DNA from 4 places in the Rossellomorea sp. y25 genome. Region 3 is predicted to be linked to each of the others. Evidence: riboswitches for the same ligand, from Rfam matches in the RefSeq annotation. Region 3 holds a riboswitch; each other region holds the start of a gene.
What was found. A riboswitch is a leader RNA that binds a small molecule or an ion and turns the genes downstream of it on or off. The one in region 3 is predicted to bind S-adenosylmethionine.
Positions count from the first base shown of each region.

Region 1: it holds a riboswitch for S-adenosylmethionine, as region 3 does, so the genes downstream of both, metK (methionine adenosyltransferase) here and AAEM60_RS22205 (sugar ABC transporter substrate-binding protein) in region 3, are expected to answer to the same signal.
Region 2: it holds a riboswitch for S-adenosylmethionine, as region 3 does, so the genes downstream of both, AAEM60_RS20775 (methionine ABC transporter ATP-binding protein) here and AAEM60_RS22205 (sugar ABC transporter substrate-binding protein) in region 3, are expected to answer to the same signal.
Region 4: it holds a riboswitch for S-adenosylmethionine, as region 3 does, so the genes downstream of both, AAEM60_RS08735 (2,3-diketo-5-methylthiopentyl-1-phosphate enolase) here and AAEM60_RS22205 (sugar ABC transporter substrate-binding protein) in region 3, are expected to answer to the same signal.

Region 1 covers NZ_CP145886.1:3,652,706-3,655,915, forward strand. The annotation lists gene metK (methionine adenosyltransferase) at 1-1,166, opposite strand, end outside; SAM riboswitch class I at 1,378-1,521, opposite strand; gene pckA (phosphoenolpyruvate carboxykinase (ATP)) at 1,851-3,210, shown strand, end outside.
Region 2 covers NZ_CP145886.1:4,148,538-4,151,747, reverse strand. The annotation lists gene AAEM60_RS20785 (GntR family transcriptional regulator) at 1-590, shown strand, start outside; gene chbG (chitin disaccharide deacetylase) at 611-1,306, shown strand; SAM riboswitch class I at 1,785-1,890, shown strand; gene AAEM60_RS20775 (methionine ABC transporter ATP-binding protein) at 1,962-2,975, shown strand; gene AAEM60_RS20770 (methionine ABC transporter permease) at 2,965-3,210, shown strand, end outside.
Region 3 covers NZ_CP145886.1:4,458,783-4,461,992, forward strand. The annotation lists gene AAEM60_RS22200 (sugar ABC transporter ATP-binding protein) at 1-858, opposite strand, end outside; gene AAEM60_RS22205 (sugar ABC transporter substrate-binding protein) at 875-1,960, opposite strand; SAM riboswitch class I at 2,407-2,513, opposite strand; gene AAEM60_RS22210 (CTP synthase) at 2,747-3,210, opposite strand, start outside.
Region 4 covers NZ_CP145886.1:1,749,964-1,753,173, reverse strand. The annotation lists gene AAEM60_RS08745 (methylthioribulose 1-phosphate dehydratase) at 1-201, opposite strand, end outside; gene AAEM60_RS08740 (2-hydroxy-3-keto-5-methylthiopentenyl-1-phosphate phosphatase) at 198-860, opposite strand; gene AAEM60_RS08735 (2,3-diketo-5-methylthiopentyl-1-phosphate enolase) at 860-2,074, opposite strand; SAM riboswitch class I at 2,188-2,290, opposite strand; gene AAEM60_RS08730 (pyridoxal phosphate-dependent aminotransferase) at 2,341-3,210, opposite strand, start outside.

The DNA.
Region 1 (3,210 bases), 810 kb from region 3:
TTGTTTGTACGCTCCCAAGGAAGATCAATATCGTTACGGCCGAAGTGTCCGTAAGCAGCTGTTTGCTTGTAGATCGGACGACGAAGGTCCAGCATTTTGATGATGCCAGCAGGACGAAGGTCAAAGTTGTTGCGGACAACATCAATCAATACGTCTTCTGATACTTTACCCGTTCCGAATGTGTCGATTGAAATAGATACCGGTTGAGCAACACCGATTGCATACGCTAATTGAACTTCACATTTTTCAGCTAAACCAGCTGCTACAATGTTCTTCGCTACGAAACGTGCTGCATATGCCGCTGAACGGTCCACTTTCGTTGCATCCTTACCAGAGAATGCACCGCCACCATGACGAGCATATCCGCCGTATGTGTCAACGATGATTTTACGTCCTGTTAAACCTGCATCACCTTGTGGTCCACCGATAACGAAACGACCTGTCGGGTTGATGAAATATTTTGTTTGCTCATCGATCAGTTCTTTCGGTACAACCGGATCGATGACATATTCCTTCAAGTTACGCTGGATTTGCTCAAGCGTTACTTCAGGGTGATGTTGAGTAGAGATAACGATCGTGTCGATTCGAACCGGCTTGTCGTTTTCATCATATTCAACTGTTACTTGCGTTTTTCCATCAGGACGTAAGTAAGGAAGAATTTCTTCTTTACGAACTTCCGTTAAGCGACGGGAAATTTTGTGAGCAAGGGAAATAGGAAGAGGCATAAGCTCTTTCGTTTCATTACAAGCGAATCCAAACATTAACCCTTGGTCACCTGCTCCGATTGCATCGATCTCCTCATCCGTCATTTGTCCTTCACGGGCTTCAAGTGCCTGGTCTACCCCTTGAGCGATATCAGCAGATTGCTCATCGATGGATGTCAATACTGCACATGTTTCAGCGTCAAAGCCGTATTTCGCACGAGTGTAGCCAATTTCACGGATTGTTTCGCGAACGATTTTCGGAATATCGACATACGTACTAGTTGTAATTTCACCTGCAACAAGTACAAGACCCGTTGTAACAGACGTTTCACATGCTACACGAGCATTAGGGTCATTGGTAAGAATTGCATCAAGAATTGAATCAGAAATTTGGTCACAAATTTTATCTGGATGTCCTTCGGTTACGGACTCAGATGTAAACAGACGACGTTTAGTTGACATCAAGGTTCCTCCTTAAGCTATTTGTTAGACTTTGATCTAACAAAACATTAAACAGATACGGTACTCATTCCCTAAGTAGTATGAAGTAAACATGGTTTTTTTATAAAAAAATCATGAATTATGTGCATTTGATCCTCTATAAACAGAAAAAACCCTTCCTCATGATTAAAGCAATAGAGGAAAGGTTTCAGATCATAGCCGCGCCTTTTCTCTCTTATCGTTCAAGGTTCATAGACCTTGCCTCAGTTTAGCACCTTCGCTTAATCGGATCGTTTCAAAGTATAAGATCCATTCACTATTTAGCAGGTTGCTGGGTTTCATAGGGTCTGCTCCCTCCACCAGCTCAGGATAAGAGTATCCGTTCAAGGAACAATGATAACGTTTAGGACTAGAGGTGTCAACTTTTTTTCGAGTGACAGGTTTAACCAATCTTTTAGCCTCTTTTTATGACTTCAACCTATTTTTCTTCATTAAAATAACCTAATGGGGTAATGAGGCTAAACATTTAGATTTTTTCTTCATATATATAAGAAGAAACAAGCTGTATTTGGACGAAAAATGTGACAAAATGAAGACACATTATAAAATTAAATAAATAGTATAGACTAATAGCTTGATTGTGTTATACTATTTTTGTGAAGTAAGCGATGCCATTAAATAAATTTATATAAAGGAAGGGTTCTAATGAATTCAGTGAGCATGTCTAATGAATTAACAGAATTACTTAACGGTCAAAATATTCAGGAACAATTATCTGTTTCCCAACTAGTTGAAAAAGTCCTTCAACGCAATGAAGGCGTTTTAACATCATCAGGTGCAGTCAGAGCAGAAACTGGTAAATACACAGGACGCTCTCCTAAGGATAAATTTATTGTTGAAGAACCATCCACGAAGGATAAGATTGAGTGGGGTTCTGTCAATCAACCCATCTCTTCAGAATCATTCGATAAACTATATACAAAAGTGATCAATTACTTAAAAGAAAAAGAAGAAGTGTTCTCATTCCAAGGGTTCGCAGGTGCAGACCCAAAACATAGACTGCCGATTCAGGTTATCAACGAATTTGCTTGGCATAATCTTTTCGCTCATCAATTATTCATTCGCCCGACAGAAGAAGAGCTAAAGGGTCACCAATCAGAATTCACAATCGTTTCTGCTCCGAACTTCAAGGCGGATCCCGAAGTTGACGGAACTCATTCTGAAACATTTATCATTGTATCATTCGAAAGAAGAATTGTCCTGATTGGTGGTACTGAGTATGCAGGTGAAATGAAGAAATCGATTTTCTCTGTCATGAACTACGTGCTTCCTGAATCCGATATCCTTTCCATGCACTGCTCTTCAAACGTGGGACGCGAAGGCGATGTGGCATTGTTCTTCGGTTTATCCGGAACTGGAAAAACGACTTTATCCGCAGACCCTAACCGCCGTTTGATCGGCGATGATGAACACGGTTGGTCTCCAAACGGTGTTTTCAATATCGAAGGCGGCTGCTACGCTAAATGTATCGGTCTGACACGTGAGAAAGAGCCACAAATCTTCGATGCCATCCGTTTCGGTTCTGTCCTTGAAAATGTTGTCCTTGATGACAATTCCCGCATCCCGGATTATGAGGATAACACATTAACTGAAAACACTCGTGCTGCATACCCTCTTCAAGCGATGGAAAACATCGTTGAACCAAGTGTTGCAGGACATCCAAATACAATCGTATTCTTAACGGCAGATGCATTCGGGGTATTACCTCCAATCAGCAAACTGACGAAAGAACAAGCAATGTACCACTTCTTAAGTGGATATACATCGAAGCTTGCAGGTACGGAGCGTGGGATCACTTCACCACAAGCAACGTTCTCAACATGCTTTGGCTCACCATTCCTGCCACTTCCTGCAACTCGTTATGCCGAGATGCTTGGGAAGAAAATCGATGAGCACAATGCACAGGTATTCTTAGTGAACACCGGGTGGACTGGTGGAGAATACGGTGTTGGTAACCGCATGAAGTTATCTTACACTCGTGCTATGGTTCAAGCAGCTCTTGAAG
Region 2 (3,210 bases), 310 kb from region 3:
GCCGTACGACGATCCGGACGGCGCTCCAGCAGCTGACACTTGAAGGTTACGTGTATCGTGAGCAAGGAAGAGGAACCTTTGTCGCAGAAGAGAAAGTCAGTCAAATCCTGTCCTCGACGATCGACAACTACACAGAGCAACTGCGATTACAAGGTAAGAAACCTAAGATCAAGGTACTGAGCATGAATGTCATCCCGGCAGAATCCACAGTGGAAAAAGCGTTGGAATTGAAGAATGGAGATCCCGTCAATCGGTTAGAGAGGATCCGATATTCAGACGGGCTGCCCCTGCAATATGAGGTGGCCTATCTGCCCTGGTACAAGACGCCAGGCCTTGATAAAGACGAATGTGAAAGATCTCTTTACAAGCTCCTGGAAACACAGTTTGAGATAAAAATTAAAAAAACCATCGAAACCATCGAGCTATTTTTAGCAGATGAGCGAGTGGCAGGGAAGCTTGAGGTACCAGAGGGGACACCTTGCTTTATGATCGAAACGACAGCTTATGTAGAGGATGGATCCGTGATCGAATTTTCCAAAGCGATCTTCAGAGGAGATAAAGCGAGCTTTCTTGTAGAAAGAACCTATTAGAAAAAAGGGGATGGGGGATTATGAGGAACGTGATCGTCAATGCAGATGACTTTGGTTTATGCCGGGGAGTGAACTATGGCATCGTTGATAGTCACCGGTTTGGAATTGTCAACTCAACAACGATGCTTGTCAATATGCCCGGGACTCTGCATGCGTTGGAATTGGCGAAGGTTTTTCCTGAATTAAAGGTTGGGATCCATTTAACACTGACATGCGGGAGACCGGTTTCGGCCGGGGTACCATCACTACAGGATGAAAGAGGCTTTTTCCGTTACACCAGCAGGATTTTTGAAGAAAAAGAAATCAATGTGGATGAGGTTGAAATGGAGTGGGAGGCTCAGGTGGATAAATTTCTATCATTCGGTCTGCCCCTTTCTCATATTGACAGTCATCATCATGTTCATAGCTTTCGACCACTGATCCCGGTGGTGAAGAGATTGTCAGAGCGCTTTGGGGTACCGGTCCGGAATGTTTTTGGTGATAAGGGTGGCGAAATGGATGTGTTAACCGATCGGTTCTCGATGGACTTTTATGGGGACGGAGTGTCGGTTGAAGGATTGAAGAGGATTTTGGACAGCAGGGATGGAGGTGAGACGCTTGAGATTATGTGTCATCCGGCTTATGTTGATTCCTATTTGAAGATGAATTCTTCTTATTGTGAGCAGCGGTTGAGGGAGTTGGATGTGTTGACAGTGATTAAGGAGTGGACGTTTTAGTTTTCGTTTGGTTGTTTGAGAGATTAGAATATTTGTAGTGAGTTGTTATGACAAATGATCGGGGTGCTGCTATTGAAGGTAGTGCCTTTTTGTATTGGTAATGGAGGTTAGTCCCAATTGGAGGTGGAAAGGAATGTTTTTGGATAATATGTATGGTTTTTGAGTCTTTGAGATGGTGTAAAGGCAGGATATTAACTGAAATCGATGTGAGATACATGGATTGATAGGGTGCGAGGAGTTTTATTATCGACATTCCCCCTTTTATTATCAACTTTAGGAATATATTATTAACTGTAAAAAAGTGGATATATTCCACCCCAAGATCAAACCCTAGTCCAACAACACAAAAAAACCTTCCCTAGTACAACAATAAAGATAACGCTTACATAAAAACAACTGTAAAATTCCCTATTGACTTCCATTCCCATACCCAGTATTATCCTCTATAAGATTAAAAAATTAGAAAATTACATACTTTCAATTATCCAGAGTGACCGAGGGATCAGGCCCTACGACGTCCGGCAACCTCCAGTATTGGAACGGTGCCAATTCCTGCAGAATGATTTCATTCTGAGAGATAAGTCGAGATAAACAGGCGATGCTTCTTTCAGTTGAAAGAGGCATTTTTTATTGGATGAAAAAAGGGGTGTGCACATTGATCGAGATTCGAAATCTAGTTAAAACCTACAGTACAAAAAAGCAAACGGTGGTCGGTGTCGATAACGTTTCCGTAAAAATCGAAAAGGGTGAGATTTTTGGAATCGTCGGATACAGTGGAGCGGGGAAGAGTTCACTCATTCGCTGCCTGAATTTATTAGAAACCCCTACATCAGGAGAAATCATCATTGACGGACAGGATTTCACGAAACTCACGTCCAAACAATTAAGACTCGCCCGTCAAAAAACGAGCATGATCTTTCAACATTTTCACTTGATCAAATCCAAAACGGTGTTTGACAATCTGGCTTTTGCCTTGAAAGCGGCTAGTGTACCTAAAGCGAAAATCAAGCCCAGAGTCGTCGAGCTCCTTGAGATGGTCGGTCTATCGGACAAAGCAGATGCGTACCCGGCCCAGCTCAGCGGAGGACAAAAGCAAAGAGTCGGGATTGCGAGAGCCCTTGCGAATAACCCATCGGTTTTACTTTGCGACGAAGCGACCTCGGCACTCGATCCGAATACAACGAAATCAATCTTGAAACTATTGAAAAAGATTAATAAAGAACTAGGTTTGACCATCGTCCTCATCACCCACGAGATGGAAGTGGTGAAAGAAATCTGTGACCGGATGGCCGTGATGCAGGACGGGAAAATCGTGGAGGAAGGGCCGGTTTACGACCTGTTTGCAGAACCTAAGCAGCCTTTAACGAAGCAATTCATTGAAACAATCCTTCAATTTGAACTACCGCCGCACCTCGTGGAATCAAGGAAAGGAAAACTGATCAAAATCCAATTCAAAGGATCGATCGCAGAGGAAAGCGTCGTATCGGAAGTGTTCCAGAAATACAAGGTGCGAGGCAATATCCTACACGGCAAGATCGAATACATTCAGGAAGTTCCACTCGGGATTTTTATCATGGAACTGATCGGCTCCCATGAAGAAATCGAAGCCGCGATCCGGTATATCACGTTGAAGACACAGAGCTTGGAGGTGCTTGAGAATGCTGCCTGATTCATTGACTGCAATTTTACCAGAATTGAATAAAGCCTTTTTTGAAACGGTCTATATGGTGGGGATTTCACTGGGAGTTGCGATTTTAGTGGGATTACCGCTCGGGATTCTTCTTTTCGTAACAGACAAAGGCTTGTTTTTACAAAATAGTTTGATCAAAAAGGTCGTTGGATTTGCCGTCAATATGGTGCGGTCGGTTCCGTTCATTATTCTATTAGTAGCACTCTTACCATTA
Region 3 (3,210 bases):
GACTACTTCTCCTGCCTTAACGGATAAATGGATATCCTTCACCTTTTGTCCGTCTTCGAGCCCCCTCACTTCGTAAAGCGTTTCACCGATCGGCAGCGTTCTTTTCTGAAACTCTTCTCTATATGTTCCTCCAAGCATGGCTTCAATGATCTTGTGAGAGGTTGTTTGTTGTGTTCCAAACGTTCCAATGGTCTCTCCGTCTCTCATGACCGTGATGCGATCGGAAAGCTGAAATACTTCCGGGAGCCTGTGAGAGATGAAAATGACCCCTACTCTCTCTTTCTTTAAATCTTCTATGACTCGGAATAACTTTTCCGTCTCAGAAGAACTTAAAGGTGCCGTTGGTTCATCCAAAATCAATACTTTCGCTTGTTGAAGCAGGCTTCTGGCAATGAGCACCAGCTGCTTTTCAGCGAGACTTAAGTGTGACGCAGGCTGACCGAGGGGAATGGTTTCTGCCCCGATGCGTCTAAGCGCCTCCGACGCTTCTTTCTTTAATGACTTTTTAGTAATAAAGAAGAAACCTTTTTGTGAGAACTGATCAAGGACGATATTTTCCGCTACAGAAAGTCCAGGGACAATGGCCGTGTCCACTTCCTGGTACACGCAATGGATGCCATGCTCCTTCGCTTCTTTCGGAGATTGATAGTCTCTTTTTTCAGAGTGAAGGATGATGTCTCCGCTGTCCTGCACATAGGCTCCTGATAAAATCTTCATCAGCGTACTTTTCCCAGCACCATTCGCCCCCAAGAGGGCATGGACCTCCCCCTCTTTCACATCGAAGCTTGCATTCTTTAGGGCTTTCACTCCTGAGAAGGTTTTATTGATATTGATCATTTCTAACAGTGGAGACGTCATCTCTTTTAACTCCTTTCTACTCTTTGAACGATCCTTCAAGCGTTTTTAATTCATCTGTATAGCCTTGCTCACTTGCTCCCCAGCCATCTACATGCTCGTGTAATTGATCTGTGGTAATCGTTTCTTCAGGCAATGCTTCTTTTTCAATAAATACCGGCTCAAGCTTTACTTTCTCAGGCGTTTCCTCGCCATTTAGCTTTTGATATAAAAACCGGACCTGCACGCGTCCGATATCTTTCGGATCAACGGCTGCCGATGCCACCCACGGGCTTCCATCTTTTTGAATGATTTGCAGGTCTTCATCACTCATGTCGATTCCATATACTTTGATTTCATCTCTCCCTGCCGCTTCGATTGCCCGAACGGCGCCTTTTGCAAATTCATCCCAAGCAGCCCAAACAGCATCGATGTCACCTTTGTTCGGATACTGTTTCAATATGGCCTCCATTTGAGCCTGTGTATCCAGTGCTGTATTCTGAGTAGCCGCTCCAAATGCCGCCACCTCTTTAATATCAGGATTTTTTTCTAAAAACTCCTGATAGGCTACTTGGCGTCTTTCCATCGGGGCAAAGCCTGCAACCCAAATTTTCACGATCTCACCCTTACCGCCAATCTCATCTGAAAGCTTCGTCAAGGTTTGTTCAGCCATTTGCTGATCACCCTGTTCGAGGACCGTCACCTCTTCTGAAGCAACATCCGCATCGAATACGACAACCGGAATGTTTTGTTCCTTCGCTTTTTCCACCCCTGATTGCAGTGCTTCTTTCGTTCCATGATCGATGAGGATCCCATCAAACTTTTGATTGATGGCCGCATCCAGGTTAGAAGACATTTTTGCCAGGTCCCCTTCAGACGTAAATACTTGAATCTTGCCCCCAAACTTCTCTACCTGCTCTTTGACACCTTCTATGTATTGAGCGGAAAATGTCCCTAAATTGATTTGCATAATAAGGGCGATCTTTTTATTGGCCAATGGATGATCAGATGTTGCTTCCTTCTTCTCTCCACTGTCTGCGTCCGCTTCCTGGGATACCTTTGGCTGACAAGCGACTAAACTGAAAATAAGTGCGAGTAATACGAATAATGATGCCGTTTTTTTCATCTTTCTTTTCTCCTCCCGAGGTGATATGCCTCAATTTTTTAAAATATTCTTTTCATAAAAGATATTTGTTGTTTTAAAACCGGGATCTGCAAAGGCTCTGTCAACCAGTATGTGCTGGATGGTGAGGGGAACCGCTCCGCTTGCAGCTAGCGTACGGCCGAGCCTCCTCATCTTCGCTTCCGGGGTCTCGGCACGCCCGTTTTTCCGCAGGAGTCTACGCAGTTCCCCTCACCATCTATAAGAGATTTCCGTGACAGAGCTCAGTATTGACAGAGCAATCTAAAGGAAAGTATCCCTACTTTAAAGCTATTATCGACCTCCGTACACCTGGAGCGGAAATCAATCAGCACTTTCCCTTTAAAAGCAACAAAGTTCACAAAACATTCTTTGCAAATAAAAAAACCCCTTTTCCCAAGAGAAAAGAGGTTTATGTATAAATAAACGTACTCTTATCACTCAGGAAATTCTTCCTGCAGGTCTTAGCACCTTTCCGTCTAAACGGTAGGTTGCCGGGCGTCATCGGGCCAGTCCCTCTGCCAACTCTTTATAAGAGATTATGAAATTTGGTATAGTTCGCATGCTATAAACGATATGTTAACGATATGCGGGAATATTGTCAATATTCTTTTTTGGAAAATTTTATAGATGAGATAAAAGAGGAGTTCGTGAAAATTGTCGTTATTTGTAGAATGGTCGATAAATTCCGATTCCCCTTAAAAATCGGCCACCCCCACCCTAAAAAAAACCGCCCTCCCAAACCTGGGAGAGCAGTTACATAATCAAATCTTATTTCTCACCATACGCAAGTGACGCTTCCACGAAGTCTCTGAATAGAGGCTGCGGGCGTGTCGGGCGTGAAGTGAATTCAGGATGGAATTGAGATGCGACGAACCATGGGTGATCGCTTAGCTCGATGATTTCCACAAGACGGCCATCAGGGCTTGTGCCTGAGAAGATGAAGCCGGCTTTTTCCATTTGCTCACGGTAGTGATTGTTGAATTCGAAGCGGTGGCGGTGACGCTCATAAACCACTTCTCCGTCGTAGGCCGCATAGGCTTTTGAACCTTTTGTCAGCTTACATGGGTATAGTCCAAGACGCAGTGTCCCACCAAGATCTTCGATATCCTTTTGTTCTGGTAAAAGGTCGATGACAGGGTATGGCGTTTCAGGATTTAACTCAGCAGAGTGAGCTCCTTCCAATCCAAGAACATTACGTGCGTATTCTACAGATGCCAGCTGCATACCAAGGC
Region 4 (3,210 bases), 1.9 Mb from region 3:
CTCACCATGAGCATTCACTAGGAGGAAATCTTCTTTTGTGTGCTTTCGTTTATCCTTTCCACTTGCCGTGACCAGGAAGGTAGCAGGGGAAGAACTCACTCGTATCGCAAGGTTTCCACTCGTCCCCATGAACCAGTCCCTGTCTGCCAGTTCTCTTTTGATATCAGCGAGTTCTTCCCACTCCGATTGATAGGGATTCATATTTTCACTCCTTTTTCAATGACGTCCATGCAATCATGAAAGGATTCAAACGGATGATAGGGGATACCTTTTTCTGCGCATGTATAGGCCAAATAGTCTCTGGCGATCACAGTATCTCCAAGCTTTGCCATTTCGATATCTGTGACTGAGTCCCCTATCACAATGACCTTCGTGTCTTCTGTTAATGACAATGTTCTCAAAATAGAAGGCTTACAGCATCCACATCCTTTACTTTCACAGTGATCGTCACATGGATGTGGCCAATGAATCGTTATGGCCGAATCGTTAAAGCTTGCTTCATTACAAAAAACTCCATTAAAAGGCCCGTATTCTTTTAGTAATGGTTGAACAAAGAAGTCAATTCCTCCACTAACGATATACAAAGGAATCTCATGGTCTTTTGTGTAGTCTACAAATTCCTTAAACCCTTCACGTATGACAGCAGTATCTAATAGATACTGAACCATTTCGTCTTTTTGGGATGAAGGAATAAGTGAAAACAACTTGCCTACACCTTCTTTAATGGAAATCGACTGATTTAAGATGTCATCTTTGATAGGTTCCCATGCTGGGGGAGCAAAGGTTTTCATCAACGAGATGATATTATCTGTTTCTGTAATCGTTCCATCAAAATCACAGAAAATGATTGGATGACCCACTACACCTTTACCTCCTCTCCCCATAGGGATAGGGCTTTGCGAAGTTCACCATGAGTTTCAGCCGCCTCATTGAGAGACGTTCCTTTTAAAACAGCATCGATAGCTTGAACGAATGCTTTTCCTCCTCCACTTGCTCCGTCAGGGTGACCATGAATGCCCCCTCCTGCATTAATGACACAGTCTATACCGAAATCTTTCACCAAAAGCGGAACAAGTGCGGGATGAATGCCGGCTGAAGGTACTGGCAATGCCCTTTTCAAGTGGGCATCTTCCTTCGTTAACTCATGGCTTACGGATAGAACTTTGCTCTTCTCTAATGCGACACTTCCGTATGGTGATGGAAATAGTGAAAAATCGGCTCCGGCCATTCGTAATAATTTACCTAACCATAAAGAGTAGCTCACACCATATGCAGGAGATGCTGCAGCAGCCCCGGCAAAGGCAGGGTGGGCCATGATCGGCAATGCGATCTCATTGTCCTCTCTCAATTCCTGGAGAACATCGAGGCCGTAAGAAAATACATTGAATAATAGAGCCTGTGCTCCAAGCTCTTTTGCTTTTCTTGCTTTATCCCGTAATTGTGATGTTCTGCCTGTCAGATTAATTGCATACAACGTTCTCTTCCCTGTTTCCTCAAACACTTCGTGCAGCACTTTTTTCCCTAAGCTGACTCTCTCAGAAAAGGGTGTCAGTGGATTATCAAATAAAATTTCATCGTCTTTTACTGCATCGACTCCGCCTAGAGCCTGGGCTCTTAATTGATTTTCCAGGTAGGTGAGATCTCTGCCGATCACTCCTTTAAAGATGCTCATTAACAACGGTCTTTTATGTACCCCTGTTAACTCCCTGATCCCTTCAATTCCAAATCGTGGACCAGGATAGGTTTTTTTTAAGTCTTTCGAAAACTCTAAATCTACTAATTTCACTTCGCCATCCAGGGAAAGCTTACCGAATACCGTTGTAAGAATGGCTGGGATATCATTTGAATAGTTATACCCGGGATATCCAATCTGCACCTCACCCCGGGGACCATCTTCGCCTTCCCACTCCTTCACGGAAACGACTCTCCCCTTGTACTTGCTCAATTGTTCCTGTTCCAGAAGCGGCAAGTCCGTCCATGAACCGACCGTCAATCCCAAGGCAATCCCCTCTGCCTTTTTCTCGAATGAACCGCTCTTTCCCTTTAGTTGATAGGTTGCTATCACTTCACTCATTGTCGTATTGCCTCCTTATGAAAAAAAAGCTACTCTTAGCCGCATGTTGATTTCATCAGCTCTGCAAACAAAAAACCTCTTCCAGATAAGAAGAGGTTTGAATTCGTCACTCTTTCTTATCTGTCAGCCATATAGCTGCAAGAATTAGCACCGTGCTTAAATAAGTCGGTTGCCGGGCTTCATCGGGCTGGTCCCTCCGCCTGCTCTTGATAAGAATTTCATTATTCATTATTTCAGTTGGATTATTGCACCATTTTCAGCTTATGTCAATCCCTTTTGTGGAATAATTCTAAACTTTCTATACGTGAAATCGCTTCTTTTATCCGATCGTTTGTGGATAAAAGACCTACACGTACATACCCTTCTCCGAATTCTCCAAAGCCAACACCCGGAGCAACAGCGACTTTGATTTTTTCAAGTAGATAGGTTGAGAACTCTACGGATGTAAATCCTTCAGGCACCTTTAACCAGGCGAAGAAGGAACCTTGTGGAGCTTTTACATCCCACCCTATTTCCTGAAGACCAGAGATTAATAGTTTTCTTCTTTCTTCATATGTTGAAACTAATGCATTCACGCATTCCTGCGAGCTTAAAAGGGCGGTGGTAGCCGCTTCTTGAATGGCGCCGAACAGACTCACATATAGGTGGTCTTGAAGGACGTTAATCGCTTCAATGACACTCTTATTCCCCACTGCAAACCCCACTCTCCAGCCAGCCATATTATACGTTTTCGATAATGTATAAATTTCTATGCCAACATCCTTGGCTCCTTCTGTTTCCAAGAAGCTAATAGGCTTCCGTCCATCAAACCCAATCGCTCCATAGGCAAAGTCATGTACAACACAAATATCATGCTGATCGGCAAGTTTCACTGTTTCTTCAAAAAATGAGGTTGTAGCGATCGCACCAGTAGGATTATTAGGATAGTTAAGAAACATTAACTTTGCACTTTCTAACTCTTCACGAGACTGTTCTCGATAATCAGGTAGAAATCCATTTTCCTCACGGAGAGGCATTTTGATCATGCGGGCTTCTGCTAATGCTACCCCGGATAAATAATCCGGGTAACCAGGATCAGGCACTAATACACCATCACCAGGGTTCAATAAACATTGAGGAATTTCAACTAAACCTGC